2 linked regions of the Microbispora hainanensis genome follow. Each later gene encodes a partner of the first gene's protein in a complex. Links are inferred from orthologs where the notes say so. Each region holds a gene or a part of one and is shown on either strand. Other genes may lie near its edges.

What was found.
Region 2: the proteins of dnaG (region 1) and dnaB are in contact, whole or in part, in a crystal structure (PDB 2R6A), measured with the Geobacillus stearothermophilus proteins. The link is inferred for Microbispora hainanensis from one-to-one orthologs. Residues at the interface, in WP_049624496.1 of Geobacillus stearothermophilus: Lys456, Leu457, Leu458, Pro459, Ala460, Asn463, Ala464, Leu467, Leu535, Leu536, Ile537, Ala538, Gln544, Glu545, Asp548, Tyr549, His552; in WP_033016901.1 of Geobacillus stearothermophilus: Ser13, Glu15, Ala16, Gln18, Glu91, Leu92, Asp94, Ala95, Val96, Pro97, Thr98, Ala99, Ala100, Asn101, Tyr104, Tyr105, Ile108.

What each region holds. Positions count from the first base shown.
Region 1 is NZ_CP108086.1:4,794,566-4,808,715, forward strand. Bases 6,684-9,675 are described here. They hold dnaG (DNA primase), read left to right. Parts: upstream 6,684-7,215; coding sequence 7,216-9,135; downstream 9,136-9,675. Other genes in these bases: OHB01_RS22455 (M23 family metallopeptidase), read right to left, coding at 6,684-7,068; rpoD (RNA polymerase sigma factor RpoD), read left to right, coding at 9,282-9,675. Outside these bases: ppdK (pyruvate, phosphate dikinase), read left to right, coding at 1-1,331; OHB01_RS22435 (M14 family metallopeptidase), read left to right, coding at 1,482-2,963; OHB01_RS22440 (deoxyguanosinetriphosphate triphosphohydrolase), read left to right, coding at 3,031-4,335; OHB01_RS22445 (LysR family transcriptional regulator), read right to left, coding at 4,387-5,244; OHB01_RS22450 (SDR family oxidoreductase), read left to right, coding at 5,316-6,059; more of OHB01_RS22455, read right to left, coding at 6,220-6,683; more of rpoD, read left to right, coding at 9,676-10,421; OHB01_RS22470 (hypothetical protein), read left to right, coding at 10,633-11,136; OHB01_RS22475 (YtxH domain-containing protein), read right to left, coding at 11,532-11,834; OHB01_RS22485 (DUF3800 domain-containing protein), read left to right, coding at 12,689-13,339; OHB01_RS22490 (hypothetical protein), read left to right, coding at 14,107-14,150. UniProt on the Escherichia coli protein: RNA polymerase that catalyzes the synthesis of short RNA molecules used as primers for DNA polymerase during DNA replication.
Region 2 is NZ_CP108086.1:2,108,083-2,122,121, reverse strand. Bases 1-2,881 are described here. They hold dnaB (replicative DNA helicase), read left to right. Parts: upstream 1-697; coding sequence 698-2,065; downstream 2,066-2,881. Other genes in these bases: OHB01_RS09700 (TetR/AcrR family transcriptional regulator C-terminal domain-containing protein), read left to right, coding at 2,798-2,881; OHB01_RS09705 (ester cyclase), read right to left, coding at 2,297-2,722; OHB01_RS09715 (MATE family efflux transporter), read right to left, coding at 1-407. Also shown: more of OHB01_RS09700, read left to right, coding at 2,882-3,439; OHB01_RS09695 (PadR family transcriptional regulator), read right to left, coding at 3,666-4,220; OHB01_RS09690 (hypothetical protein), read left to right, coding at 4,299-4,871; OHB01_RS09685 (carotenoid oxygenase family protein), read left to right, coding at 4,885-6,273; OHB01_RS09680 (metallophosphoesterase), read right to left, coding at 6,278-7,012; OHB01_RS09675 (hypothetical protein), read left to right, coding at 7,125-7,286; OHB01_RS09670 (SRPBCC family protein), read right to left, coding at 7,270-7,734; OHB01_RS09665 (helix-turn-helix domain-containing protein), read right to left, coding at 7,819-8,610; OHB01_RS09660 (ABC transporter permease), read right to left, coding at 8,689-9,438; OHB01_RS09655 (ABC transporter ATP-binding protein), read right to left, coding at 9,435-10,310; OHB01_RS09650 (sensor histidine kinase), read left to right, coding at 10,443-11,942; OHB01_RS09645 (response regulator transcription factor), read left to right, coding at 11,933-12,580; dnaN (DNA polymerase III subunit beta), read left to right, coding at 12,649-13,740; OHB01_RS09635 (FadR/GntR family transcriptional regulator), read right to left, coding at 13,765-14,039. UniProt on the Escherichia coli protein: The main replicative DNA helicase, it participates in initiation and elongation during chromosome replication. Travels ahead of the DNA replisome, separating dsDNA into templates for DNA synthesis.

The sequences.
Region 1 (14,150 bases):
GCGGCGTGCTCACCTCCAGAGGCGGCAAGACCTCCCACGCCGCCGTGGTGGCGCGCGGCATGGGCAAGACCTGCGTGTGCGGGGCCGAGGAGCTGGAGGTCGACCCGCGCGCCCGCCGGTTCACCGCGCCCGGCGGGATCGTCGTCAACGAGGGCGACGTGATCTCCATCGACGGCGGCACCGGTGCCGTCTACCTGGGCGAGGTGCCGGTCACCCCCTCACCGGTCGCCAGGTATTTCGAGGGCGAGCCGGCCGAGGACGAGCTGGTGGAGGCCGTCGACCGGATCATGACCCATGCCGACTCCGTGCGCCGGCTCGCCGTACGGGCCAACGCCGACACCCCCGAGGACGCCGCCCGAGCCCGGCGCTACGGCGCCCAGGGCATCGGGCTGTGCCGTACGGAGCACATGTTCCTGGGGGAGCGGCGGCGGCTCGTCGAAGACCTGATCCTGGCCGCGACGCCCGAGGAGCGGCAGGCGGCGCTCGACGCGCTCGAACCGCTGCAGACCGGCGACTTCACCGGCATCTTCGCGGCCATGCGCGGGCTGCCGGTGACGATCCGGCTGATCGACCCGCCGCTGCACGAGTTCCTGCCCGACCTCACGGACCTGGCCGTGAAGGTGGCCGTCGCGGGAGACGCGGCCGACGACCGCGACCGCAGGCTGCTTGAGGCCGTCAAGCGGCTGCACGAGCAGAACCCGATGCTCGGCCTGCGCGGCGTACGGCTCGGCCTGACGATCCCCGGCCTGTTCGCCATGCAGGTGCGGGCCATCGCCGCGGCGGCCCGGCAGGTGGAGGACGCGCGTGCGGAGATCATGATTCCGCTGGTCGGCGCGGTGCAGGAGCTGGAGATCGTCAAGGAGGAGGCGGAGCGGATCCTCGCCGAGGCTGGCGTGGCGGCGGCGATCGGCACGATGATCGAGGTGCCGAGGGCGGCGCTGACGGCCGGTCAGATCGCCGAGGCCGCGGAGTTCTTCTCGTTCGGCACCAACGACCTCACCCAGATGACGTGGGGCTTCTCCCGCGACGACGTGGAGAGCGCCTTCTTCAGCAGATATCTCGACCTGGGCGTCTTCGGGGTCTCGCCGTTCGAGTCGATCGACCGCGAGGGCGTCGGACGGCTGATGCGAGTCGCGGTCGAGGAGGGCAGGCGCACCCGGCCGGATATCAAGCTCGGCATCTGCGGCGAGCACGGCGGCGACCCCGACTCGGTGCACTTCTGCCACGAGATCGGCCTCGACTACGTCTCCTGCTCCCCGTTCCGCATTCCGGTGGCCCGGCTGGAGGCGGGCCGTGCCGCGCTGACCTGCGCGCAGTCCGACACGAGATGAGGTGAAATTCCATAGAGCATCCGGACTGGTTGTGGAATGACCAGATCGGAGTGCGGGCGGTTCACCGGGTCGTGCGACACGGCCCGGTGGATGTTGAAGCCGGGCGATTGACTGATCACTCTACGTACCTACCGAGAGGGAGGGCGTGGAGTGAGAAGACGTCGCCGTCTGCCGGCGCTGGGGGTCGCCGCGGCGCTGCTGTGCACCCTCGCGACACCGCTCGGAGCGACACCGCTCGGAGCCACACCGCTCGGCGCGGCGCCCGCGGCGTCGGCCGAGCAGGCGGGCCAGGCTCGGCAGGTGGGGCAGGCTCGGCAGGTGGGCCGGGAGCCGTCGCCGTCGCGGCAGTATCAGGTGGACGGCCCGGCGAACGTCGCGCAGCGCAGCGCGGTGGCCCGCACGGGTGCCGCCGTCGACGAGGTGCACGGTCGGAGCATGGTCGTCACCGCGACGCCCCAGGAGGCCGACGCCATCCGCAGGCTCGGGTTCACAGTCACCGAGCTGGTGTCGCCCGCCGAGGACCGTGGGCCGCAGACGTTCGACTTCCCCTCGCGTGACTCCGCCTATCACAACTACGCCGAGCTCAGCGCGCTGGTCGACCAGGTCGTCGCCGCCCATCCCACGATCGCCCGCAGGTTCAGCTACGGCCGCTCGTACGAGGGCCGCGACCTGATGGGCGTCAAGATCAGCGACAACGTGGCCATCGACGAGAACGAGCCGGAGGTGCTGTTCACCGCCCACCAGCACGCGCGCGAGCACCTCACCGTCGAGATGGCGATCTATCTGCTGCGGTTGTTCACCGACAACTACGGCGGCGACGCGCAGATCACCGACCTGGTGAACACGCGGGAGATCTGGATCCTGCCCGACCTCAACCCCGACGGCGGCGAGTACGACATCGCCACCGGCTCCTACCGGTCGTGGCGCAAGAACCGCCAGCCCACCTCCGGGTCCTCCGGCGTGGGCACCGACCTCAACCGCAACTGGGCCTACCGGTGGGGCTGCTGCGGCGGCTCCTCCGGCACCCCGTCGAGCGAGACCTACCGCGGCTCGGCCGCCGAGTCGGCCCCGGAGGTCAGGGCGGCGGCCGACTTCGTGCGCAGCCGCGTGGTCGGCGGCGTCCAGCAGATCAAGGCGGCCATCGACTGGCACACCTACAGCGAGCTGGTGCTCTGGCCGTACGGGTACACGACGGCCGACACCGCCCCGGGCATGACGCAGGACGACCGGGACGCGCACGCCGCACTCGGCCGGCGCATGGCGGCCACCAACGGCTACACCGCCGAGCAGTCGAGCGACCTCTACATCACCGACGGCTCCATCGACGACTGGATGTGGGGCACGTACAAGATCTTCACGTACACGTTCGAGATGTATCCCCGGGGGAGCAACCCCGGCTTCTACCCGCCCGACGAGGTGATCGACCGAGAGACCTCCCGCAACCGGGCGGCCGCGCTGCTGCTCGTCCAGAACGCCGACTGCGTCTACCGGGTCATCGGCAAGGAGTCCGCCTACTGCGGCACCGTCGACGGGCAGCTCACCGGCGTCCCCGGGCGGCGCCGACGCGCATCACCCGTGGCCGCTTACCGGGCAAGGGGGCAATCTCCCATCGGACTACTGGATCTGTCGTGAAACCGGACCTTCGCGGGTACGCTCCATTCCCCGCAGCCACGGGGTTTGCCACAAGGAAGGAGGACGCATGGCCCGCTACGACGAGCACGACCAGGCACGGTGGGTGCCGGAACCGCCCGGCAACCCCGAGCGCGGCGCGTTCGAGCGGGACCGGGCACGCGTGCTCCACAGCGCCTCGCTCCGCAGGCTCGCCGCCAAGACGCAGGTGGTGACCCCCGCCGACTGCACCGGCCTGCACAGTCCCCGCACCCGGCTGACCCACTCCCTCGAATGCGCGCAGATCGGCCGCGAGATGGGCAAGGTGCTCGGCTGCGACCCCGACCTCGTGGAGACCGCCTGTCTCGCCCACGACCTCGGCCATCCCCCGTTCGGCCACAACGGCGAGGCAGCACTCGACGAGCTGGCCGCGCCGTGCGGCGGGTTCCAGGGCAACGCGCAGAACCTGCGCCTGCTGACCCGGCTGGAGGCCAAGGTCCTCACCGAGGACGGCCGCAGCGCCGGGCTCAACCTCACCCGGGCCGCGCTCGACTCGGTCTGCAAGTATCCCTGGGCCGGGTCCTCCTGCCGGATCCCCGGGGTCCCGCTCGCCGACGAGGGCAGGCCCTACTGCGTCTACCCCGACGACCTGGCGGTCTTCCTGTGGGCGCGGGAGGGGGCGCCCGACTACGCGGTCGGCTTCGAGGCGCAGGTCATGGACTGGGCCGACGACGTCGCCTACTCGGTGCACGATCTGGAGGACGCGCTGACGTGCGGTCACGTCACGATGGCGGCCCTGCGCGACCCGGAGGAGCGGCTGGAGGTGTGCCGCCTGACGAGGGAGTGGTACGCGCCCGACGCCGCCCTGGAGGAGCTGTCGGAGACCTTCGCCCGGCTGCTCGCCGAGCCGCTGTGGCCGTCCGCGTTCGACGCCGGGCTCGCCGACCTCGCCGCGCTCAAGCGGCTCACCAGCGCCCTCATCGGCCGGCTGTGCCGCTCCGCCCAGGACGCCACCCGGGAGGCGTACGGCTGCCGCCCCGCGCCGGGCGGCAGGAGCGGCCGGAGCCGGTACGACGCGGACCTGGTGGTGCCGCGGACGACCCGCCTGGAGTGCGCGCTGCTCAAGGGAGTGACGGCCCGCTACGTGATGTCCAGGGAGGACCACCACGCCGTCCAGGCCCGCCAGCGCGAGATCATCGCCGAGCTGGGCGACCTCGTCCTGCGTGGCGCCCCGGCGACCCTGGAGCCCGCGCTGCGCCAGCAGTTCGAGCAGGCCGCCGACGACGCGGGACGGCTGCGCGCGGTGGTCGACCAGATCGCCTCGCTGACCGACGCCTCCGCCATGGGCTGGCACCGCCGCCTGTCGGCGGGCGCCCACAGCCTCAGGGCAGGCTGACCCCTGCCCGAGCCGTCCCCGGGCCGACGCGTGGGGATCACCGTGTCCGGCTCAGGGCCGTCCGGCCCGCCGCGCCACCTCCGCCGCCGTACGCACGAAGGCGGCCAGCGCGCGCGACCGCGCGTCCTGCGGCCAGGCCAGGACCAGCGTCGTCGGCGGCGCGTCGGGCACGGGCACGCCGACGAGGTCGTGACGCAGGTTCCCCCGGATCGACCGGGGGACGACCGCCACGGCCCGGCCGAGCGCCACAAGATGCATGAGCTGGCCGCTCTCGACGATGCCGAAGGAGCCCCCGGCGATGTCCTCGGGCCACCGCGGCAGCGGCTCGCCGTCGAGATCCGCCATCGACAGCTCCGCGCGGCCGGCGAGCCGGTGCCCCCGGGGGAGCACCGCCACCTGGCTTTCCACCAGGAGCTCCTCGACCGCCAGGCCGGTCAGATCCTCGCGCGGCGCGTGCAGCAGGGCGGCGTCGGCCCGGCCGTCCCGCACCATCGCCCCTCGCTCCCGGGCGCTGAAGACGATGTCGACGGGCAGCGCGCCCGGCGTGGCCGCGTACGCCGCGAGGATCTCCGGCAGCAGGTCGGCGTCCCCGCCCGGTTTGGCGGCGAGCACGAGCGAGGGCGTGTCGCGGCCGGCCCGCCGGGTCCTGCGTACGGCCGCCGACACCGCGGCGAGCGCGGCGTGGCCCTCCCGCAGCAGCGTCTCGCCCGCTTCGGTCAGCTCCACCGTGCGGTGGTCGCGCTCCAGCAGCCGCACCCCGAGGCGGCGTTCGAGCCGCTGGATCGCCCGCGACAGCGGCGGTTGCGCGATGCCGAGCCGCTGGGCCGCCCGCCCGAAGTGCAGCTCCTCTGCCACCGCCACGAAATAGGTCAGCTCCCGCGTCTCCACGGTGTCGTCACCGGCGGTCATACCGCGAGGGTATCGCCCGTGACCGAGACGGTGTTGGGCACCGGGAGGGACGGGATGGTGGGCTTGCCTCCATGAACGGCACTGACACCATCGCCCTGGTCACGGGCGCGAACAAGGGAATCGGACACGAGATCGCCAGGCAGCTCGGCGAGCTCGGCATGACCGTGCTGCTCGGGGCGCGCGATCCGGGGCGCCGGGACGAGGCGACCGCGAAGCTGCGGGCGGAGGGCCTGGAGGTCCACCCCCTGACGATCGACGTCACCGACGAGGAGGGCGTGCGGGCGGCGGCGCAACAGGTGGGGGAGCGGTTCGGCCGTCTCGACGTGCTCGTCAACAACGCCGGCATTTCCGGCGGCGCCCGGCAGACGCCCGGCTCGGTCGACCTCGGTGCGGTGCGCGAGGTGTTCGAGACCAACGTGTTCGGCGTCATCCGGGTGACCGACGCGATGCTGCCGCTGCTGCGGCGGTCGCCGGCCGGGCGGATCGTCAACGTGAGCAGCGGCACGGCGTCGATGACGCACATGACCGACCCCGATCACTACTTCGCCCGGAGGCAGACCGTCGCGGGCTACCCGCCGTCGAAGGCCGCGCTGAACATGCTCACCATCCAGTACGCCAAGGAGCTGCGGCCGCTCGGCATCCTGGTCAACGCCATCGCCCCCGGGGCGTGCGACACCGACTTCGCCAGGGACCTCGGCATGTCCCTGCCGCGTACGGCGGCGCAGGGCGCGGCGGTCGCGGTCACGCTCGCGACGCTCGGCGCCGACGGACCGTCGGGCGGGTTCTTCGCCGAGGACGGCCCGGTGCCCTGGTGACCGTCCTCGTCCCGCGGGCGGGGCCGTGTGCGACGACCCCGCCCGCCGCGACGGTCATCCGCGTGCGAAGCCCGCCGCCCCGCTCCCTCGGCGGCACGGCCGGTCCGGCCGTCCGTCACGAGGCCCGGAAGCGGTTCTCCGCGGCGCGGGGCCCGCTCGTCTAGAGCGGGATGACCACGACGTCGTCGTCACCGCCACCGCCGCGGTTCTTCTTCTTTTTCTTCGTGGGCGGCTTGGTCTCCTCGGGGACGGGCGTGACCTGCTTGGAGGTGCACAGTTGCGTGCAGGGCGGGGTCTCGCCCATCTTCTTGCGCAGCGTGAGCATGGCCTTGCGCGGCGAGACGGTGCGGTTGCCGTCGTCCCAGGCGTCCAGGAAGGGCCACGGCGGCACCACGCCCCGCCGTATCCACCAATACTGGGGCGCGACCGGCCACGACATGGCGAAGTAGAGGTTGCTCGCGGTGTCGCGCGCGTTGCCCGTGTTGCCCACCCGGCCGAGCAACTGCCCGGCCTTGACCTTGGTGCCCGGCGTGACGCTCTCCTCCACGGAGTCGAGGTGGCCGCCGAGGTACAGCACGCCGTCCTCGCCCTTGATCGTGACGAACCGGCCCTCGCGGTCGGGGCCGCGGTCGGTGGAGGGCGACCAGAGGTTCCTGAGGTTGACCTCCTGGACCACCCCGTCGACCGGCGACACGAACGCGCAGCCCTTGGCCGCCCAGATGATCGTCTTGGGCAGCACGAGCAGCTTGCGGGAGTACGACACCCTGCAGCCCTTGATGGGGAAGGCGTACGTGTAGGGAGACACCTTCGGCGGCGGGACCCGCACCGGCTCGTCGCCGGGCGGAGGCACGATGTGGCCGGGCTGGGCGTCGTCCATGGCGGCCGTGATGCCGTTTCCCTGCGGCGGCGTGGGCGGCAGCGTGCTCACTCCCGCGACCCCGGCGGGCGCTCCGCAGGACGCCGCGACGAACGCGGCGCCGGCGAGGGCGGCCAGTCTCCCCGATCGCATGATCTCCACCTGGTCGACGTTACCGAACCTTTCCTTTCTAACGGACCAAGCCGCACATCACGACCGGTTCCGAAAAGTCGTGACATGTCCTCGGCCATCCGTGGTGGGGCGCCCGGGCTGTCGGGGGCAGGCTCTAGACTCGCGAGCGTGGCAGGGCGAAGCGGTCGGATCAGTGACGAGGACATCGCGCTCGTGCGGGAGCGCTCGCCGATCGCCGACGTCGTCGGCGAGCACATCCAGCTCCGCAACGCGGGCGGAGGCAACCTCAAGGGGCTGTGCCCCTTCCACGACGAGAAGTCTCCATCCTTCAACGTCACCCCGGCCCGGGGCTACTACTACTGCTTCGGCTGCGCCGAGGGCGGCGACGTCATCACGTTCGTCCGCAAGATCGAGAACCTGACGTTCACCGAGGCGGTCGAGCGGCTCGCCCAGCGCGCCGGCATCCAGCTCCGCTACGAGCAGGGCGGCTACGTGCCCGGCCGCGAGCAGGGCGAGCGGCTGCGGCTCATCGAGGCGCACCGCGCCGCCGCCGAGTTCTACGCCGAACGGCTGTCCGCCCCCGAGGCGGCGCCCGGCCGGCGCTTCCTGTCCGAGCGCGGCTTCGAGCGGGCCGACGCGGAGCACTTCGGCGTCGGCTACGCCCCCAACGAGTGGGAGGCGCTGTCGCGGCACCTCATGGGCCGCGGGTTCACCTCCCAGGAGCTGATCAAGGGCGGGCTGGCCCGCGAGGGCAGGCGCGGCCCCGTCGACCGGTTCCGCGGCCGGCTGATCTGGCCGATCCGCGACATCACCGGCGACGTCATCGGGTTCGGCGCGCGCAAGCTGCTCGACTCCGACGACGGTCCCAAATACCTGAACACCCCCGAGAGCCCGATCTACCACAAGAGCTCGGTGCTCTACGGCGTCGACCTCGCCAAGCGGGAGATCGCCAAGAGGTCGCAGGCCGTCATCGTGGAGGGCTACACCGACGTCATGGCCTGCCATCTGGCGGGTGTGCCGACCGCGGTGGCCACCTGCGGCACCTCCTTCGGGGAGGACCACATCAAGGTGCTGCGCCGGCTGCTGCTCGACCAGGCCGAGTTCCGGGGTGAGGTGATCTTCACCTTCGACGGCGACTCGGCGGGACAGAAGGCCGCCCTGCGCGCGTTCCAGGACGAGCAGAAGTTCGTCACGCAGACCTTCGTCGCCGTGCAGCCCGACGGCCTCGACCCCTGCGACCTGCGGGTCAAGCAGGGCGACGCCGCCGTGCGCGACCTGATCGCCAGCCGCGAGCCGCTGTTCGCCTTCGCGATCCGCAGCACCCTGTCGCGCTACGACCTCAACACCAACGAGGGACGCCTGGCCGCGCTCGACGCCGCCGCGCCCATCGTGGCCTCGATCAAGGACCCCGGGCTGCGCAAGACCTACGTGGTCGACCTCGACCGCTGGCTCGGCTTCATCGACGAGGGCTTCGTCATCCAGCGCGTACAGCAGGTCGTTGGGCGGGCGCAGGAGGGCGGCCACGCTCCCGGACGCCGGCAGGCGGCGCGTGGGGCCGCGCCCGCGCGGCCCGCCCCGGCACGCCAGGAGCCCCTGGACCCCGCGGTCCGCCTGGAGGCGGAGGCGCTCAAGCTCGCCGTCCAGCGGCCCGCGCTGCTCGGACCGGAGTTCGACGCGCTCGGCGCGGCGACGTTCACCCTGCCCGAGCATGTCGCGCTCTACGAGCTCATCGTGGCGGCGGGCGGGACCGTCGCCGGGGGGCCCGGCGGACGCGAGTGGGTCGACCGGCTGCTGGAGCAGGCCGACGCCGCGGCGCCCGGCGAAACCGGCGTCGATCTGAGGTCGCTCGTCACCCGGTTCGCCGTCGAGGCCGTGCGCGCCGACGTCAACATCGAGGAGCGGTACGGCGCGGCCGTCCTGGCCAAGATCCAGGAGGTCGCGGTCGGCCGGGCCATCGCCCAGGTGAAGTCCCGGCTGCAGCGGCTCAACCCGGTCGAGGAGCAGCAGGAGTACAACCGGCTGTTCGGCGAACTCGTGGCGCTGGAACAGCAGCGACGCGTGTTGCGAGAACGCGCCAGCGGGGCCTGAATAAACGTCCCTTTCCAGATCTCACAGTCGCCAAACATATGTTTTGATCTCGATTCGGTATTGACTTCCGCCTTACCTTGGGTGACAAAAATAGGCCTGCCATTTAGTGGTGCCTTTCCTGCACACTGTGTTGCGTGGGTGCATCGGTGCTGCCAAGCAGGCCGCCATCGGTAGACCAGGTGGCGGACCTCGTCGCGAAGGGAAGGGAACGCGGGAGCGTCACGGTTGACGACGTGGCCGCCGCGCTCGACCGATCCGAGCTTCCCGCCGACGCGCTGGAGCGCGTCGTGCGGATGCTCGCCGAGAACGGGGTTGAGGTCCTCGAGCCGCAAGGCGACGAGGAGCCCAGCAAGCCGGACGAGGAGGATCTCGGCAAACGCGCTCCGACCAGCGACCTGGTCAGGATCTATCTCAGAGAGATCGGCAGGGTTCCGCTGCTCACCGCCGAGGAGGAGGTGGAGCTCGCCAAGGCCATCGAGGCCGGTCTGTTCGCGGAGGACAAGCTCTGCGAGAGCCCGGCCGCCAGGTTCGCCCGGCCGGAGCTGGAAGACCTGGTCTGGGAGGGCGTCCGCGCCAAGCAGCGCCTCATCGAGGCCAACCTCAGGCTCGTGGTCTCCATCGCCAAGCGCTATGTCGGCCGCGGAATGCTGTTCCTGGATCTCATTCAGGAAGGCAATCTCGGTCTCATCCGGGCGGTCGAGAAATTCGACTACACCAAGGGATACAAGTTCTCGACGTACGCGACCTGGTGGATTCGCCAAGCGATCACCCGGGCGATCGCCGACCAGGCGAGAACGATCCGGATTCCCGTGCACATGGTCGAAACGATCAATAAATTGGTCCGCGTGCAGCGGCAGCTCCACCAGGATCTCGGCCGGGAGCCCGCCCCCGAGGAGATCGCCGCCGAGATGGACCTCCCGATCGACCGCGTGGTGGAGATCCAGCGCATCGCGCAGGAGCCGGTCTCGCTCCAGGCGCCCATCGGCGAGGAGGACTCCGACCTCGGCGACTTCATCGAGGACGCCGACGCGGTGGTGCCGATGGAGGCCGCGGCCTTCATCATGCTGCAGGACCAGCTCGACGACATCCTGGCCACGTTGTCGGAGCGCGAGCAGCGGATCATCCAGCTCCGCTTCGGGCTCTCCGACGGTCACCCCCGCACGCTGGAGGAGGTCGGCCGGGAGTTCGGCGTCACGCGTGAGCGCATCCGCCAGATCGAGTCCAAGACGCTGGCCAAGCTGCGCCACCCCACCCGCGCCCAGATGCTCCGGGACTACCTGGACTGACGGCACGACCGCGAACGAGCGCCTCCCGCCCCCGGGGAGGCGCTCGTCGCCGTTTTATGCCCCCGATTCGGCGCTGGGTGGCTCTCCTGAGCGCGAAGCGGCTCGCGTACGGTCCCCCGGGGCTCCCGGGTGCGGAGCCGTACGACAGGAGGGACGGGGCGCCGGATAGCCTCGGGGGTGTTAACGGTCGTCGTACGCTGGCGGTGCTCCCTTGACCTATCAGAAGCCCTCGTTGTCCCGCCTGTTCGGCTCCCGGCTGCCCCGTGAGGCCCGTGCGGCCCTCGCTTTGGAGCGTGGCGAGCGTCCCGTCAGCCACGCGGTGACGCCGGGGGGCGGCCACATCGTCGCCACCACTCTTGCCCTGCACCTGCCGGACGGGCCGCGCCTGCCGTGGCACCTGATGGACAGGGCCGTGTGGGACGAGGAGGGCGTGACGGTCACGATGACGGACGGGGCCGTCCACCGGGCCCTCCTGACCGAGCCGGGCAGGCTGCCGGAGACGATCCGCGAGCGGGTGACCTCGACGATCGTCGCGAGCCGCCACGTCACCATCGACGGCCGCGGGGGAGTGCGCCTGGTCGCCCGGCGGATCCCCGGCTACGACACCCCGCGCTGGGAGTTCATCTTCGACCCCGGGCTCGATTCCGACGACCCGGGCCTGCGCGCCCATGCCGAACAGGCGCTCGAAGAGGTGCGGCGCAGCCTCGGCGTCTGACGCCGCCGGAGCCGGGAGACCTTGCCATGCTCGGCTCGGCGACGCATCGGGTGCGCGGCGTCGGCGGCGTGCTCTACGGCGCGGGCCGTGCGTGCGGAAGGGGCCCACGGCGTTGCGCCGGCGTGCGGAAGGAGCCTACGGCGTGGGCCGTGCGGTATGGGGTCTACGGAGCGGGCCGTGCGCGCGGAAAGGGCCTTGCACGCGTGCTCACGGTGCGGCACGTGCGGAAGGGGCCTACAGCGCGGCATGCGGGTCGCGGGAGGGCCTCACGGCGCGCGCTCGCGCCCTGGAGAGGCGGGGGACAGGCGACGGGCCTCCGGGGCCCGCAACGGGGCCCGTCGTCCGTTCCTGAGGCCCGCAGGCCGTGGTCAGGGCATGGTCTGCCGGGGGACGGTTCAGGGGATCTGGTCGGAGCCGGCGGGCCAGCCGGTGGCCGTCCCGACCCGGTCGTTCCTGTCGGCCTGCTCCCAGGTCTCCGTTCGCCTCAGGAACGGCACCTTGTCGCTCGCGAGGTCCTTGGCCTTGCCCGCCACCTTCGACGCCTGGGCGCCGACCAGCCCGGCGGCTTCCTGGACTGTGGGGCTGTCCGCGAACCGCTGCGCGAAACGCTTGATCTGCTCGTAGCGCTCACGCCCGGCCCGCGTGCCGAGGACGTAGCCGATGGCCAGCCCGGTGGCGAACATCGCCTTGTATCGCATCTTCCACCTCCGCGCTCGTGTTCCCCGGCCCCCTACCCCGAGGGCCTGTCTCTATCCAACCGCAGCCGTCCCGGCCCCGCCCGGGTGGGCTCCGGGGCCGTCCCGGCGCTCTTTGCCGTACGCCGATCAAGACCCGACGACTCGCGGACGGATTCGATGTGACAGGCACCCCCAGGAGTGCGCTAATCTAGTTCCGCGCCGCAAGGAAAGCCGAAAGGCCGGAACGAGCGGAGCAGGCAGTACCAGCAGTACACAGCACGATCCCGTGTAGCTCAATCGGCAGAGCAGCCGGCTGTTAACCGGCAGGTTATAGGTTCGAGTCCTATCGCGGGAGCCATTCACCCGGGGCGGTGGTCACAGACCACCGCCCCGGGTTGTTTGTGTAGGCGCTTGGTCGGTGCCTCGCCCGTGACGGCGCACCCCTCACGGCCATTCACCTCGCACCTGCCGCAGGCCGCCGCGCCCTGTCGGCACGACCCCGAACGGACCCGTCTGCGCGCCCGGACGAGTTCTGGCCATCGATCCCGGATCACCCTGTCCGAGGCCGCCGCCTGCCGCCTGGGCGGCCAGACTGCGTACGGCTTGGCGGTGATGCCGGAAACCCGCCGCATCGCCCACATACAGGCCGTGGGCGGCCTCCTCGATCTGAGGGCGTCTCAAGGGAAGCCTGCCGTCCGAGCCGCCACTTGCCGCACCTTGCCCCGCGGCGGGAGGCGTGCAGCGCCAGACCGGCCACACGTTCCGTGCGGATCTCGCAATGAGGTGCAGGCTGGGTGATTGCTGATAGTGAGATAGCGGTCCTGCCTATGTGCTAGGAAGATTTCCGCTGTTCTATTGCTTGTGTGAGGCTCGATATGGCGGAAATCTATATGTATGTCGACGAAACGGGCGACCTGGGAGTCCCGGGAATACCTGGCGTGAGTCGCTATTTCGGATTCGGTACGGCTGTGTTCCGGGGTGATCACGGCGAGCAGATCTGGCAAGGGTTGAGGCTTCGCTGCGACTTGGAGCGACGCGGGGTCAACCTGCCTAGAGGGCTTCATGCGAAGAATGACTCGCAATTCACCCGAGACGAAGTCTTCGACTTGATCGGGCAGCAGAGACCGCGCCTTGATGCGACATTCCTGTGCAAGGCCAAGGCGCATCCAGCAGTGCGGGACCGCCAGCAGTGGCTCTACAAGCTCGCCTGGCACTCTCACTTCAGGCATGTCGTGTGTCAGATCAGCGCGCCGGGCGACACCCTCTACGTGATCGCCGCCAGCCTGACGACGAGTCGTAAGCTCATAAACGCCAGCGAGGCGCTGAAGGATGTATGTCACCGATTCGCCGCTGATCGGGAAATCGTCCTGTGTGTCTGGGATGCGCAGAGCGCCTGGGGAATCCAAGTTGCGGACTACAGCCTGTGGGCGATTCAACGCGTTCTCGAAGAACGGCCGTGTAAATGGTTCGAGAGCCACGTTGAACCGCAGCTCCACTCGTTGATGACCCCCTGGGGCACCGCATGAATGAGGTCGGCTATCCCGGTCTCCCGGGAAGAGGTCCCCTGGACCCCTTGTCACCGACCACTGCAAGTACATGCCATGCCGTCGGCTCCGTCAAGCGCTTTGGCATTCCTGCAGATAGATCATTTCTGCTGAGGAGGTCAGATGACATGGTTTATACGGGAGTGTGGCGGAGACTCTGTGAGAGGACGATGCCGGAGCCTGAAGGGGTCCCGGAAGCCTCTCGGCGAGCAGGAAGGCGGAGCGGCCAAGGGCCAGGCGCTGGGCCCAAGAAGCGCGGCTATGGCCGTTCGGGGGCTGCAGAGTTCTTGATACGCCTCGTGCAGTTCGGCGGCCTCGGGGTGGGCGTCGCGCTTCCAACGCCCTGATCACCTCGGCCGCGCGCCAGTAGTTCGAGGGCACCAGGCACCCGCTCGTGATCGCGGTGAGGGCCGCATGCCCGGCCTCTTCGGGTTGGTCGGCGGCGAGGAGTGCCAGCGCCAGGTCGAGCCGTGCCGACACGGCTCTGCGTGGTCGTGGCGGGGCGTCGGTCGTGGCGGGGCGTCGGTCGTGGACTGCAACCGGGCGACACGCCTCGGGCGTACGACTCGGCCGTCGAATCTCCGAGCCATGACAGAGTCGTCGCGGTGAGGCATCTGGCTTCATGGGGTCGAGACGGACCAGCCGCGGTGGTAGCGCACCGGCAGGTCCTGGATCGGGAAGGTGACTCCTGACCTATGCCACACCGTAGAGCGCTTTCCTTCGGTTCTGGGTTCGCCGGATGGAGGATCATGCACAGTGACGCCGGGCGGTTGTGGGCCAGCCGGGAGCGGCC
Region 2 (14,039 bases), 2.7 Mb from region 1 along the record:
TAGGTGACGGCCTGCGCGGCGAGCTGGCCGGTCGCTCCGAACAGGTGTACGATAAACGGAGCAAGAGGCCAGCACACCACACCGACGGCCAGTCCGATGATCGCGGCCAGCCACAGGCCGTCCATCCCCTGGCGCATCGCCTGCCTGACGTCCCCCGCCCCCAGTCTCCGTGCGACCGCGGCGGTGGTGGCGTACGCGAGGAACACGCACAGCCCGACGAGGGCCGACAGGGCCGCGCTGGCCACGCCGAGAGCGCCGAGCGCTGGATCGGGGAGGTGGCCGACGATGACGGAGTCGGTGAGCAGGAAGAGCGGCTCGGCCACCAGTGCCCCGAATGCCGGGATCGCGAGCCTGAGGATCTCCCTGTCATGGGCACGGCCGTGTCCGGTCCCAGAGGTAAGTGGCATAAGCCTATTTTGCGGCTTACTGAGCCATGCTCGATCGGTATCGAAATCTCCGGTGACTTTCTTTCCTCCACAGGCCGTGGATATCGAAATCCCAGGTGGCGGCGGTCTTCGCCGACGTGGTCACACCGCTGTCCACAGGGTCGTCCCCAGGCTTTTCACATGTCGGGGGAGCGGACTGCACACGTTGTCCACAGGGTTGTCCACTGGTCAAGTTGCCGCCCGGCCCCGGGGTTGGGGAGACTTGCGCACCGGGCTGGGGTTGCTGTGACCGCTGGGCAGGGGGTGTGAGGGTGAGCGTGCTCGACTTCCCGGGGGGACCCGGAGGCTCCGATTCGACGTTCGAGCGGACGCCGCCACACAACATCGAGGCCGAGCAGTCGGTGCTGGGCGGCATGCTGCTGTCCAAGGACGCCATCGCCGACGTCATCGAGGTGCTGCGCGCCGACGACTTCTACCGGCCGGCCCACCAGATCGTCTTCGAGGTGATCACCGACCTGTACGGCCGGGGCGAGCCCGCCGACTCGGTGACCGTCTTCGACGAGTTGCAGAAGCGCGGCGAGGTCGCCCGGGTCGGCGGCGGCGCCTACCTGCACACGCTGACCGCGATCGTGCCCACCGCCGCCAACGCCGGCTACTACGCCAAGATCGTCCGCGAGCAGGCCGTGCTGCGCCGCCTCATCGAGGCCGGCACCCGCATCGTCTCCTACGGCTACGGTGGCCAGGGCGAGGAGGTCGACGACCTGGTCGACCGCGCGCAGGCCGAGATCTACAAGGTCACCGAGCGCCGCACCTCCGAGGACTACCTCCCGCTGTCGGAGATCATGCCGTCGGCCCTCGACGAGATCGAGGCCATCGGCAGCCGCGGCGGCCAGATGGTCGGCGTCCCGACCGGTTTCCAGGATCTCGACGCCCTGACCAACGGCCTCCACCCCGGCCAGATGATCGTCGTGGCCGCCCGCCCGGCGATTGGAAAAAGCACCCTAGGTCTGGATTTCGCCCGATCTGCGGCGATTAAGCATGGGATGACCACGGTCATCTTCTCGCTGGAGATGTCGCGCAACGAGATCACCATGCGTCTGCTGTCCGCCGAGGCGCGGGTGGCGCTGCACACGATGCGCTCGGGCATGATGAGCGACGACGACTGGACGCGGATGGCCCGCCGGATGGGCGAGGTCGCCGAGGCGCCGCTGTTCATCGACGACTCCCCGAACATGTCGATGATGGAGATCCGGGCCAAGTGCCGCCGCCTGAAGCAGCGTCACGACCTGCGCTTCGTGATCGTCGACTATCTCCAGCTCATGAGCTCGCCCAAGAAGACCGAGAGCCGTCAGCAGGAGGTCTCGGAGCTGTCCCGTGCGCTGAAGCTGCTGGCCAAGGAGCTGGAGGTGCCGGTCATCGCGATCTCCCAGCTCAACCGTGGCCCCGAGCAGCGTACGGACAAGCGCCCGCAAGTGTCGGACCTACGTGAATCGGGCTCGATCGAGCAGGACGCCGACATGGTCATCCTGCTGCACCGGGAGGACGCGTACGAACGGGAGTCGCCGCGTGCGGGCGAGGCGGACCTGATCGTGGCCAAGCACCGAAACGGCCCCACGGCCACGGTGACCGTGGCGTTCCAGGGTCACTACAGCCGCTTCGTGGACATGGCGACGCACTAGCTTCCTGATCATTTGTTCGATTTCGTGTTATGTCGTATGGGTCGCGAGGAATCATGACAACCCATCCGGCACCACGACGATCGTCAACGTCAAGGTCTTCGACGGTCTCCGGCTGCTCGACGCCGTCACCCTCCGGGACGGCCTGATCGAGGCCGTGGGCCACGGGCCTGGCACGGACGGCGAGTCGTTCGGCGGCCGGGCCGCGGCGAGCCCCTGACGGCCGTACACAGGTCAGTCGACCTCGGGCCAGTCCCAGCCGAGCTGGAAGAACATGCCCAGGCGGTCGCTCACCGCGCGCATCTCGGAGATCTTCCCCTCCCGCAACGTGAGAATGAAGATCGCCTCGACCGTGAACGAACGGTGGGTGGGCTCCGGCATCCGCGGGTGGGAGCCGGAGTTCACCCCCGTCATCGTCAGCCGCGCGGTCACCCGGTGGCCCTCGCCGATCATCTCCTCGACCTTCAGGTGGAAGGGGTCGAACGCGTCGAGCTGCTGGGCGATCGCGTCGAACGCCGCGCCCGGCTCGTCGGGCTCCCCGTGGATCACCTTGTTGTGGTCGATCACGTCGTCGGTCATGTAGCGGCGCAGGTCGCCCAGCCTCCGGTCGTTGATGGCGTCGAACAGGCCCTGGACGACGGTCTTCGCGGCGGTGCTCATGATTGCTCCCCTTCTTTTCTTACGGCGTAAGAGAACGATATTCTTACGCCGTAAGAGACGTCAAGTGGAGGACCGATGCCGAGAGCGGGACTGTCCAAGGAGAAGGTGCTCGCCGCCGCGCTGGCCCTGGTCGACAGGGAGGGCATCGCGGCGCTGTCGATGCGCAAGCTCGGCGCGGAGCTGGGCGTGGAGGCGATGACGCTCTACTACTACGTGCCGAACAAGGACGCCGTCCTCGACGGGCTGATCGACATGGCGGTCTCGCGGGTAACGGTGGAGCCGGTGGGCCCGTGGCGGGAGTGGCTGCGCGCCTTCGCGGTCGCGATCCGGCGGGAGCTGCTCGCGCACCCCGCCCTGCTGCCGCTGGTCGCCACCCGGCCGGTGCTCGCGCCCGGCGGCCTGGCGACCGTGGAACGGATGGCGGCCGTGCTGCGGGACGAGGGGTTCGGCGCGCTGGAGGGGCTTCGGCTCGTCAACGCGGTGGCGACGTTCGTGGTGGGGCACACGCTGGCCGAGGCCGGAAGCACACCGGGGCACGGCGAACCGGACGTCGCCGGTGTGATGGAGAGCCTCGACCCGGGGGAGTATCCCGTGCTGGCCGAGGCGGTGCGCGCCGGGCTCGGCAGCCCGCAGGACCATCAGGAGCGCTTCGACCGCGCGCTCGACGCCCTGCTCGACGGCCTCGGGCCCGGTGCTCTCCGCAAAGCCTCCCGATAGGCGGCGTCCTCGGGGTGCGGCGCACACGCCACGTCGGGCGCGGACCGGCGGCCCGGTCACCGTCCGGCGCAGGCCGGCAGTCACCCAGGCGGGTCGCCGGGGAGGAGAGCCGAGGCGGTGGGCACGGGATTCCTCGCGAGGGCCGAGGACGGCGCGGGGCCCGGGAAGGCGTCACTCGGCCCCGGGCCCGAGGACGGCTCGGGGATAGCGCCGGGCCCGGAGGTCGTTACTCGGCCCGAGGCCGACCGGCCTTTTCGGGTTCCAGCTCCGCCATCCGCGCGGCGGCCCATTCGGCCCATTCGCGCTGCGCGGCGGTCAGGCGCAGGCCCCACTCCAGCGCGATGTCGCCGTACAGCCGCAGCGCGTCGCCGCCCTGGCCGATGACGAACTCGCGGATGCCGAGGAGCTGGTCGTGCTCGTGGACGGCCCGCTCGGCCAGCCGTTCCAGATAGCCGCGGGCGGCGTCGGCGCCGACCTGGTCGAGGAAGAAGACCCGCAGCAGCATGTCGCTGCGCCGGGACATGGTGGGCGGCACCTCGACCAGCCAGTGGCGTAGCTCGGCCCGGCCCTCCTCGGTGATCTCGTATTCCTTGCGCCCGCGCGGGCCCTCCGCCGCGACCCGCACCAGCCCTTCCTTGGCCAGCCGGCCCAGCTCGGCGTAGAGCTGGCTCTGGGTCGCGGGCCAGACGTTCTCCAGCGACAGTTCGAAGGTCTTCAGCAGGTCGTAGCCGCTGGCGGGCCCGGCCGACAGGAGACCGAGCATGGCATGACGAAGGCTCATGGCTCCGATCGTACATTCCTGTGTTGACATGTCGCTAGTGGAGGTTCTACGTTCGACATGTCACTGATGGAACGTCGAATGAAGGAACCCCCCGTGCTTCGCTACGTCCTCACCTTCCTCCCGTGGATCGCCTTCGCCGTCCTCAGCACGAACGGCGAGGCCAGGCTCGGAGCCACGGCCGCGCTCCTCGTCTCGCTCGTGCTGCTCGCCGCCGACCGCAGGGGCGGGCGCGGCTGGGACGAGCTGGTCATCGAGCTCAGCTCGGGGGTGTTCTTCGCGGGTCTGACGCTGGCCGCGTTCACGATCATGCCGGCGCCCTTCGGCGAGTACGGCCCGGCCGTCTCGGTGGCCTGGCTGGCGCTCACCGCCTGGGGGTCGCTGGCGATCCGCAAGCCGTTCACGCTGGGCATCGCCCGCCGGACGACCCCGGCAGAGGTGCAGGCGACCCCGCTGTTCTACCGGGTCAACGCCGTCATCACCGCTGTGTGGGCGGTGGGCTTCACCCTCAACGCCGTCGGCCTCGCCCTGCTGTTCGCCTTCGCCCCGCACGCCACCGTCGCGATCATCGCGGTGAAGGTCTGCGGCTTCGCGCTCCCCGCGCTGTTCACCATCCGCTACCCCCAGATCGTCCGCGCCCGCTACGCCGCCTGATCGGAGCCCCGCCATGACAACGCAGCCGACCACCACGACACCGACCACCACGACACCGACCACCACGACACAGACGACCACAGAGCCGACGACCATGAAGCCGACCGCCTCCTACCTGACCGGCCGCCTCGCTCCCGTCCCCGACGAGATCGACGCGATCGACCTGCCCGTCGAGGGCACGCTGCCGCCCGAGCTCACCGGCCGCTACTTCCGCAACGGCCCCAACCCCCGCCCCGGGGAGGACGGCGGGCACTGGTTCGTCGGCCACGGCATGATCCACGGCATCCGGCTGCGCGACGGGCGGGCCGAGTGGTACCGCAACCGCTGGGTCCGCACCAAGCGCTTCGCCGGCGCGCCGTACGTGCACGAGCGCGGGGTGGACCTCGCGGCCGTGCCCGCCAACACCCATGTGATCCGGCACGCCGACAAGATCCTCGCGCTCGTGGAGAACGGCCTGCCGTACGAGATGACGCCCGAGCTCGACACGGTCGGCCCCTGCGACTTCGGGGGGAGGCTGGCCACCGCGATGACCGCACACCCGAAGGAGGACCCGATCACCGGGGAGCTGCACTTCTTCGGGTACGGCTGGGCCAAGCCCTACCTCACCTATCACCGGCTGTCGGCCGGCGGCGAGCTGGTGGAGAGCCGGCCGATCGACGTGCCGGGGCCCACCATGGCCCACGACTTCGCGATCACCCGGCACCACGTGGTGTGGCTCGACCTGCCGGTCGTCTTCGACTTCGCCCTGGTGGGCCGGGGCATGCCGTACCGGTGGGACGACGCGTACGGCGCGCGGCTGGGCGTGATGAGCCGCGCCACCGGCGATGTGCGGTGGTTCGACATCGACCCCTGCTACGTCTTCCATGTGGGCAACGCGAGCGAGGACGACCACGGGCGCGTCGTCGTCGACGCGGTGCGCTACTCGCCGGGGGCGTTCTGCGGCTTCTGGCCGACCATCGGCGGCGCGGCCAGCCCGGCCGCCCACACCGGGGGCGCGGCCCTGCACCGCTGGACGCTCGACCCCGCCACCGGCGTCGCGCGCGACGAGCAGCTCGACGACCTGGACGTCGAGTTTCCCACGATCAACGAGACGCGCACCGGCCTGACCAGCCGTTATGTCTACGCGGTCGGCAAGGACGCGATCGTGAAGTACGACACCGCGAACGGCACGAGCCGGGCCCACCAGACGGGCGAGCGCTCGCCGGGCGAGGCCGTGTTCGTCCCCGCGTCGGACGCCGGGGCCGAGGACGAGGGCTGGCTGCTGTCGATCGCGACCACCGAGCACGGTGCCGAGCTGCTGGTGCTCGACGCGTCGGACCTGGCCCGGGTGGCGTCCGTACGGCTGCCGCGCCGGGTGCCGGCCGGGTTCCACGGCTCGTGGATCCCCGACGAGGCTCCGTGAAAGATCAGGGAACCGGGCGATAGTGAGTGGTGATCCGGCCGTCGTCCAGCACGTGGAGGGCGATGGCCGGAGGCAGGTCGTAGTCGAGCGCAGGACGCCCCGATGCCTCGGACGGCAGCAGCGCGGTGCTCACCACTCCCGGCGCGACCAGCAGCGGCAGCCCGGCGAACGTCGTCGCCGCCGCGGTGTGGGCGTGCCCGGCCAGCACCGCGACGACATGCGGGTGGCGGCCCAGCACCTCCGCCAGCCCCTCCGGCCGCCCGAGCCGGATGCCGTCCACGTACGGGATGCCGAGTGCGACGGCCGGGTGGTGCATCCCGACGAAGGCGGGGACGCCGGGTGTGGCGGCGAGCACGGAGTCGAGCCAGGCCAGGGTGTCGTCGTCCAGCGCGCCCTCGGGGCGGCCGGGGATGCTGGAGTCGCACAGCGCGATCGTCGCGTGGGCGAGGTTGAGCGCCTGGTTGACCGGGCGGTCGCCGTCCTGCTCCAGCAGGACCTTGCGGAGGTCGCCGCGGGTGTCGTGGTTGCCCGGGCACAGCACGAGCGGCACGTCGTCACCGGCGATCAGCTCGCGGACGGTCTCGTACTCCTCCACCGCGCCGTGGTCCGCGAGGTCGCCGGTGAGCACGATCGCGTCGGGCCGCAGCGACCGCGCGTAAGTGAGCGCGCGGGCGGCACGCGAGGTGTTCCGCTCGCTTCCATCGATGTGGATGTCACTGACGTGCGCCAGCACGAGCATGTGATACCTCCCGTGCGGAATGGGAACTCCAGCTTCTCACGCAAGGATCGTGTGAGGCAGATCTCACCGAGACCGTGACAGGGCTGTCGCGGCCGGACGCCGGCATCACGGCATGCACGACGACATCGAGCTCACCACCTGCGGCATCATCACCACCGGCGTCGAGGACGTCCCGGAGATCCGGGCCTTCAACGAGGAGCTGGAGCGGCGATCCGCGGCACAGACCCCGATCTGGCGCGGGCGGTCGCAGGAGTCGTTCACGAACCGCGGGTAGACCGCCCGGACAGGCGTTCGGCGAGGATGCGGGCCCTGGCGAGCTGCACCTTCCGCGCCTGGCCCGCCGCGAAGCCGATCACGAGCCACGGCGCGCTCAGGTCGAGCCGGTCGTCCACGCGCGTGCCGCCGTCCTCCGGCGACAGGTCGAAGCGGTAGCCCATCCGCACGCCGCCGGGGCTGTCCACCTGGCCCCGTACGGACAGTCGCTCGGCCGTGCGCTCGGTCAGCAGCGTGACGGCGATGGGGTTGTCGTATTTCAGGCCGAGGAAGCGGAACCGCTCGATCGAGGTGTAACGCACCACCCCCGGCTCCGACCGGTCGACGTCGCGCACGGCCACCACGAGCGGCGACAGGCCGATGTAACTCTCGGGCGTCGTGAGGTGCTCGAAGACCTCCTCCGGCGCGGCGTCCACGTGGAACGTGTTGGTCAGCACCCGTGCGGGCACCCCGGTCTCCTCACCCTGGATCTTGGTTGAGGGAATTGTGGCAGGGCCGTATCGCCGCACGGACGCCGGATGATCTCCGGACGATCACGAAGAGCTGCCATGGAGGAACGCCGCCGTCGCGGGGTCGGCCGGATAGAACGACTCGATGGCCAGCTCGGAGACCGTGATGTCGAGCGGGGTGCCGAAGGTCGCCACGATGCTGAAGAACGACAGCTCCCGCCCGGCCCGCCGCACCCGGAGCGGCACGAGGATGTCCCCGGGGCCGGGCAGCTCCACCTCGGGTTCGGGCTGGTCGCAGGGATATTCGCGCAGTTCGGCGTACAGCTCGGCGAGCCGCGGGTCGGCGGTGAGCGTGATCTGCCGCCGCAGCCGGCCGAGCAGGTGCGCCCGCCACTCGCCCAGGTTGACGATGTGCGGGGCGAGCCCCTCGGGGTGCAGGCTGCCCCGCAGCACGTTGCCCAGCAGGTCGGGGTCGATGCCCTCCGCCAGCAGCCCGATGCCGTCGTTGGCGTCGACGAGGTTCCAGAGCCGGTCCACCACCACGGCGGGAAAGGGATCGTGGGCCGACAACAGCCGCCTGATCGCGTCGTACACCGCCGCCATCTGCGGCGAGGCGAGCGGAGACTCGCCATAGACGGGGGCGTATCCCGCGGCCAGCAGCAGGTGGTTGCGCTCCCGGAGCGGGAGATCGAGGTGCTCGGAGAGGTGGAGCACCATGTCACGGCTCGGCGTGGCCCGGCCGGTCTCCAGGAAGCTGATGTGCCGGGTGGAGATCTCGGCGCGGTTGGACAGGTCGAGCTGGCTCATCCGCCGGTGCTCGCGCCACTGGCGCAAAAGCTCCCCGAACGACCGCTGATAGGGCGTTGCGACGGTCACGCCCTGGACGCTATCCGGTCGCCGATCGGCCCGGCGATTACCTGTGAGGTAGGCGCCGGGCCGTACGGGCCGCATCGGCTACTCCCAGCGGAAGAGCCGGGCGGCGGCGAGACCGGCGGCCAGCGCCCAGCCCGCCAGTACGGCGAGGTGGAGCGGCTGGGGGGCGTGCCCGCCCAGGGTGTCCATCAGCCCCTGCCCGAAGGCGCCCGTGGGGGTGAAGTCGCTGATCCGGCGCAGGACCTCGGGCATCAGCGGCCGGGGCAGCCACATCCCGGCGAGGAACAGCAGGGGGAACATGAGGGCCGCGCCCACCCCCTGCACGACCCGGGAGCTCGGCGCGACGGCGGACAGCAGCAGCCCGATGGCGAGGATGGTGAGCGTGCCGAGGACGAAGACGCCCGCGAACGCCCAGGGCGAGCCCGGCAGCGGCACCCCGATGACCAGGTGGCCCAGCATCAGCGTCAGCGTGGTGGCGATCACGGCCACGACCACGTTGATCAGCAGTTGGGCCGACAGCAGCGCGCTCGGCCGCACCGGCGTGGTGGACAGCCGCCGCAGCACGCCGCGCTCCCGGTAGAGCACCAGGCCGGCCGGCAGCACGCTGAGCCCGAGCGTCACGACCGACAGCAGCACCATCATCGCCGTGAAGGGCGCGTCCACCAGCCGCTGCCCGCCCAGCGAGGGATCCGCCTCGCGGAAGGCGGGGATCGTCGTGCCCAGCGCCAGCAGCAGCCCCACCGGCAGCACGAGCGCGAAGAACACCGCCATCGGCTCGCGGAGGAAGAGCCGGGCCTCCACGGCCGCGAGCTTTCCGAATGCTTTCGTCATGACTCCTCCTGGCCGGTCAGAACGAGGAACGCGTCGTCGAGGGTGGTGCGCTCCATGCGCAGGCCACGCGTACGGGACGGGGGCAGCACGGCGGTGACGGCGCTGAGCAGCTCGCCGGTGCCGGTGACGGTGACCTCCGGGGCGTTCGCGCCGTCGGCGACGGTGACGGACGCCACCTCGGGCAGTGCGCGCAGGGCGTCGACCGGCTCGTCGGTGTGGAAGACCAGGCGCTGCTCGCCGCCGGCGCGGGCGACCAGCCCTTCGGGGGTGTCCACCGCCCGCACCCGTCCCCGGGAGATGACCGCGACCCGGTCGCACAGGCGCTCCACCTCCTCCATGAAGTGGGTCACCAGCAGGATGGTGACGCCGCGCTCCCTGATCCGGGCGATCAGGTCATAGGTCTCGCGGCGGGCGCGCGGGTCGAGGCCGGTGGTGAGCTCGTCGAGTATCGCGATGCGCGGGCTTCCGACCAGCGCGAGCGCGACCGACAGCCGCTGGCGCTGCCCGCCCGACAGCTTCCCGAAGGGCGCGCGGAGGTCGAGGCCGGCCTCCTCGGCCAGGGCCCGCCAGTCGGCCGGCCGGGCGTAGAACGAGGCGTAGAGCGCCAGCGCCTCCCCGACCCGGATCTTGTCGGGCAGCGAGCACTCCTGGAGCTGTACGCCGACCTGTTCCTTCAGGTCCGCGTCCACGGTGACGGTGCCCGCGGTGGGGGTGCGCAGCCCGGCGACGCACTCGACCGTCGTCGTCTTGCCTGCCCCGTTGCGGCCCACGATGCCGAAGACCTCGCCCTCCTTCACGGAGAACGACACGTCCTCGACCGCGACCCGCGTTCCGTACGTCTTGCGGAGGTGGTCCACGGTGATGATTGCCATGGCAAAGACGCTAGGAATCGGACGGTCCGCGGAGAATGCGGCTGTGGACCCGATGGGGGTGCACTTTCCTCCACCCCCATCGTGCGCCTTCGGCCACTGTGCCCACCCGGCGTCAGCGCCCAGACTGGACTCATGGCCGCACCTCGTTCGACCCTCACCGCCCTGGCCCGCAGCACCGCCCTCGCGGGCCTCTCCCTGCTGGGCCTGGCCGCCGGCCTGGCCATGCTGACCGCGGTGCTGCTCACCTTCCTGATCGGCCTGGTGATCGTCTTTCCCCCGGCCGTACGGCTCGCGCGGGCCGTGACCCGGCGGCAGCGCGTGCTGGCCGCCCGCTGGTCGGGCATCGCGATCGACGAGCCGTACCGGCCCGAGCCGCCCCCGCCGGTCCCGCAGGCCGACGGCTGGTATCGCGACGGCCGCACCCTCTACAGGAAGCCCACGATCCCGGCCTTCAACAAGCGGTGGAACTGGATGACCAAGGACCCCGCCACCTGGCGCGACCTCGCCTTCCTGCTCTCCGCGCCGGCGGCCGGCGGTTTCGTGGTCGCCGCACCGCTGCTCGCGGTCGCGTACGGCGTCGCGTGGGCGGCCGGAGGCAACGCGGCGATGGGCGTGGTCTGGATCCTGCTCGCGATGATCGCCGCGCCCTGGTACGCGCCGTGGGCCGTGCGCCTGCACGGCCAGTTCGCCGCAGCCCTGCTGGGGCCGACCGAGAAGGCCAGGCTGGCCCAGCGGGTCAGCCGCCTCGACGCCGCCCGCACCGAGGCGGTCGACTCCCAGGCCGCCGAGCTGCGCCGGATCGAGCGCGATCTGCACGACGGCGCCCAGGCCCGCCTGGTGGCGATCGGCATGACGATCGGCGCGGCCGAGCAACTGCTCGAAAGCGACCCGCAGGCCACCCGGGCGCTGCTCGGCAAGGCGAGGGAGGCGTCGGCGACCGCGTTGCAGGAGATCCGGCGGCTGGTGCGCGGCATCCATCCCCCGGTGCTGGCCGAGCGCGGCCTCGGCGACGCCGTACGCGCCCTCGCCCTGGACAGCCCGCTGCGCGTCCGCGTCACGGTCGACCTGCCCGAGCGCGCCTCCGCGCCGCTGGAGTCGGCGGCGTACTTCGCGGTCAGCGAGCTGCTGGCCAACGCCGCCCGGCACGGCGACGCGACCGAGGCGTGGGTGGACCTGAGCACGCAGGGCCCGGCGCTGCGCGTGACGGTGACCGACGACGGCCACGGCGGTGCGGATCCCGAGCGCGGCACCGGCCTGCGCGGCATCGAGCGCAGGCTCGGGGCGTTCGACGGCGTCCTCGCGGTGAACAGCCCCGTGGGCGGCCCGACCACGGCCGTCATCGAACTGCCCCGGGCGTTCCGGCAGCGGCCGGCGCCGACGACTCCGTGGCGCCTGCTCGGGCGCCTGTGCTGGGTGCTGTGGCCGATCCCGCTGTTCCCGCAGGGGCTGGTCGCGATGGTGTTCAAGCTGGTGGGATCGCCGGTGAAGTCGTGGTTCCTGGCCCTGCACGTGCCCGAGCCCTTCCAGTGGCCGGTCATCGTCGGCATGATTGCGCTCGGCGGCGGCCTGCTGGCCATCGCGCTGGCGTCGACGGTGCGGAACAGGGAAACGGAGAACGGCGCGTGCGTGTAGTGCTGGCCGAAGACCTCCATCTGCTGAGGGAGGGGCTGGTCGCGCTGCTGCGCGCACACGGCTTCGAGGTGGTCGCGGCGGTCGAGTCCGGCCCCGAGCTGCTCGCCGCCCTGGTCGGCGAGCGTCCCGACGTCGCCGTCGTGGACGTACGGCTCCCGCCGACCTTCACCGACGAGGGGCTGCAGGCCGCGCTGGCCGCGCGGCGGCAGGTGCCCGGCCTGCCGGTCCTCGTGCTCTCCCAGCACGTCGAGCAGCTGTACGCCAGGGAGCTGCTGGCCGACGGGTCCGGCGGCGTGGGCTACCTGCTGAAGGACCGGGTGTTCAACGGCGAGCAGTTCGTCGACGCCGTACGCCGGGTCGCGGGCGGCGGGACGGCCATGGACCCCGAGGTGATCGCCCGGCTCCTGGCGAGCAACGCGCGCAACGAACCGCTCGGCCGCCTCACCCCCCGGGAGCGCGAGGTGCTGGAACTCATGGCCGAGGGCAGATCGAACGCCGCGATCGCGCAGCGGCTGTTCCTCAGCGACAGCGCGGTGGGCAAGCACACCGCGAGCATCTTCACCAAGCTGGGCCTCGCGCCCTCCGACGACGACAACCGCCGGGTCCTGGCCGTGCTCGCCTTCCTCAACAGCAAGTAGCGCCGCCGGGATTGTCGGTGCTGCCCGCTACGTTTGGGAGCGAGCTGTGGCACAGGCAGGAGGTCGGGATGAAATTCCAGGTGAACCGCGACGTTCTGGCGGACGCGGTGGCGTGGGCGGCCCGGGTGCTGCCCGCCCGGCCCGCCGTGCCCGTCCTCGCGGGCCTGCTGCTTGAGGCGGGTGACGACCTGCGGGTGTCCGCCTTCGACTACGACGTGTCGGCCCGTGCCGACGTCGAGGCCGATGTCGCCGAGCCGGGGCGGGTGCTGATCCCCGGCAGGGTCCTCGCCGAGATCACCCGCAGCCTGCCCGCCCGGCCTGTCGAGATCGTCAGAAGCGGCTCGGAGGCGGTGCTCACCTGCGGCAGCACGGAGTTCGGCCTGATCACGATGCCCGACGAGGACTTCCCCGTGATCCCGCCGATGCCGCCGAAGGTCGGCGCCGTGGGCGGCGGCGCGTTCGCCACCGCGGTCAACCAGGTGGCCGCCGCCGCGAGCCGCGACGACACGCTGCCCATGCTGACCGGCATCCGCGTTGACATCGAGGGGCCGCGGGTGTCGATGGCCGCGACCGACCGCTACCGCATCGCCGCCGCCGAGTTCCTGTGGCATCCCGAGCGGCAGGACGCGCGGCACGGCGTGGTCGTGCCGGCGCGGGTGCTGGTCGAGGTGGCCCGATCGCTGCGGGGCGGCGAGGTGGCGATCGGCCTGGGCGACAACGTGGCGGGTTTCGAGAGCCAGGGACGCACGACGACCGTGCGGCTGCTGGACGACCAGTTCATCGACTACCGGTCCCGGCTGACCTCCGAGTGGACGAACCACGCCGACGTGGAGGTCGCGCCGTTCGTGGAGGCCGTCAAGCGCGTCGTGCTGGTCGCCGAGCGCAACGCCGCGGTCCGGCTGTCGTTCTCCCAGGGACAGGTGCTGATCCAGGCCGGGGGCGGCGACATCGGCAGGGGCGCGGAGGTCGTCGAGGCCGAGCTGGCGGGCCCGGACATCCAGATCGCCTTCCAGCCCCACTTCCTGCTCGACGGGCTGGCGGGGGTCGAGACCGGGCGGGCGCGCATCCACATGGACTCGCCGACCCGCCCCTCGCTGATCACCGACGAGGGCGAGGACCCCGGCTTCCGCTATCTCGTCATGTCCCTGCGGCTCGGCTGAGCACGCTCGCCGCCGGGCGGGGGCTCAGGAGGGGATGGCGGCGGAGTCGGTGAGGGCGATGAGGATGTGCTCCATGCAGGCGTGACCGGCCCGCTCGGCCGCGGTGGCGTCGCCGGCGACGATCGCGCGCACGATCGCGTCGTGGGGGATGTAGTTCTGCTCCAGGGAGCCGCCGGCCGCCGCGATGCTCGCCCGCAGCGCCGCGGAGAAGTCGATGTAGAGGTCGATCAGCACCCTGTTGTGCGTGGCCTCGACGACGGCCACGTGGAAGGCGAGGTCGGCCTCGACGAACGCGTCGG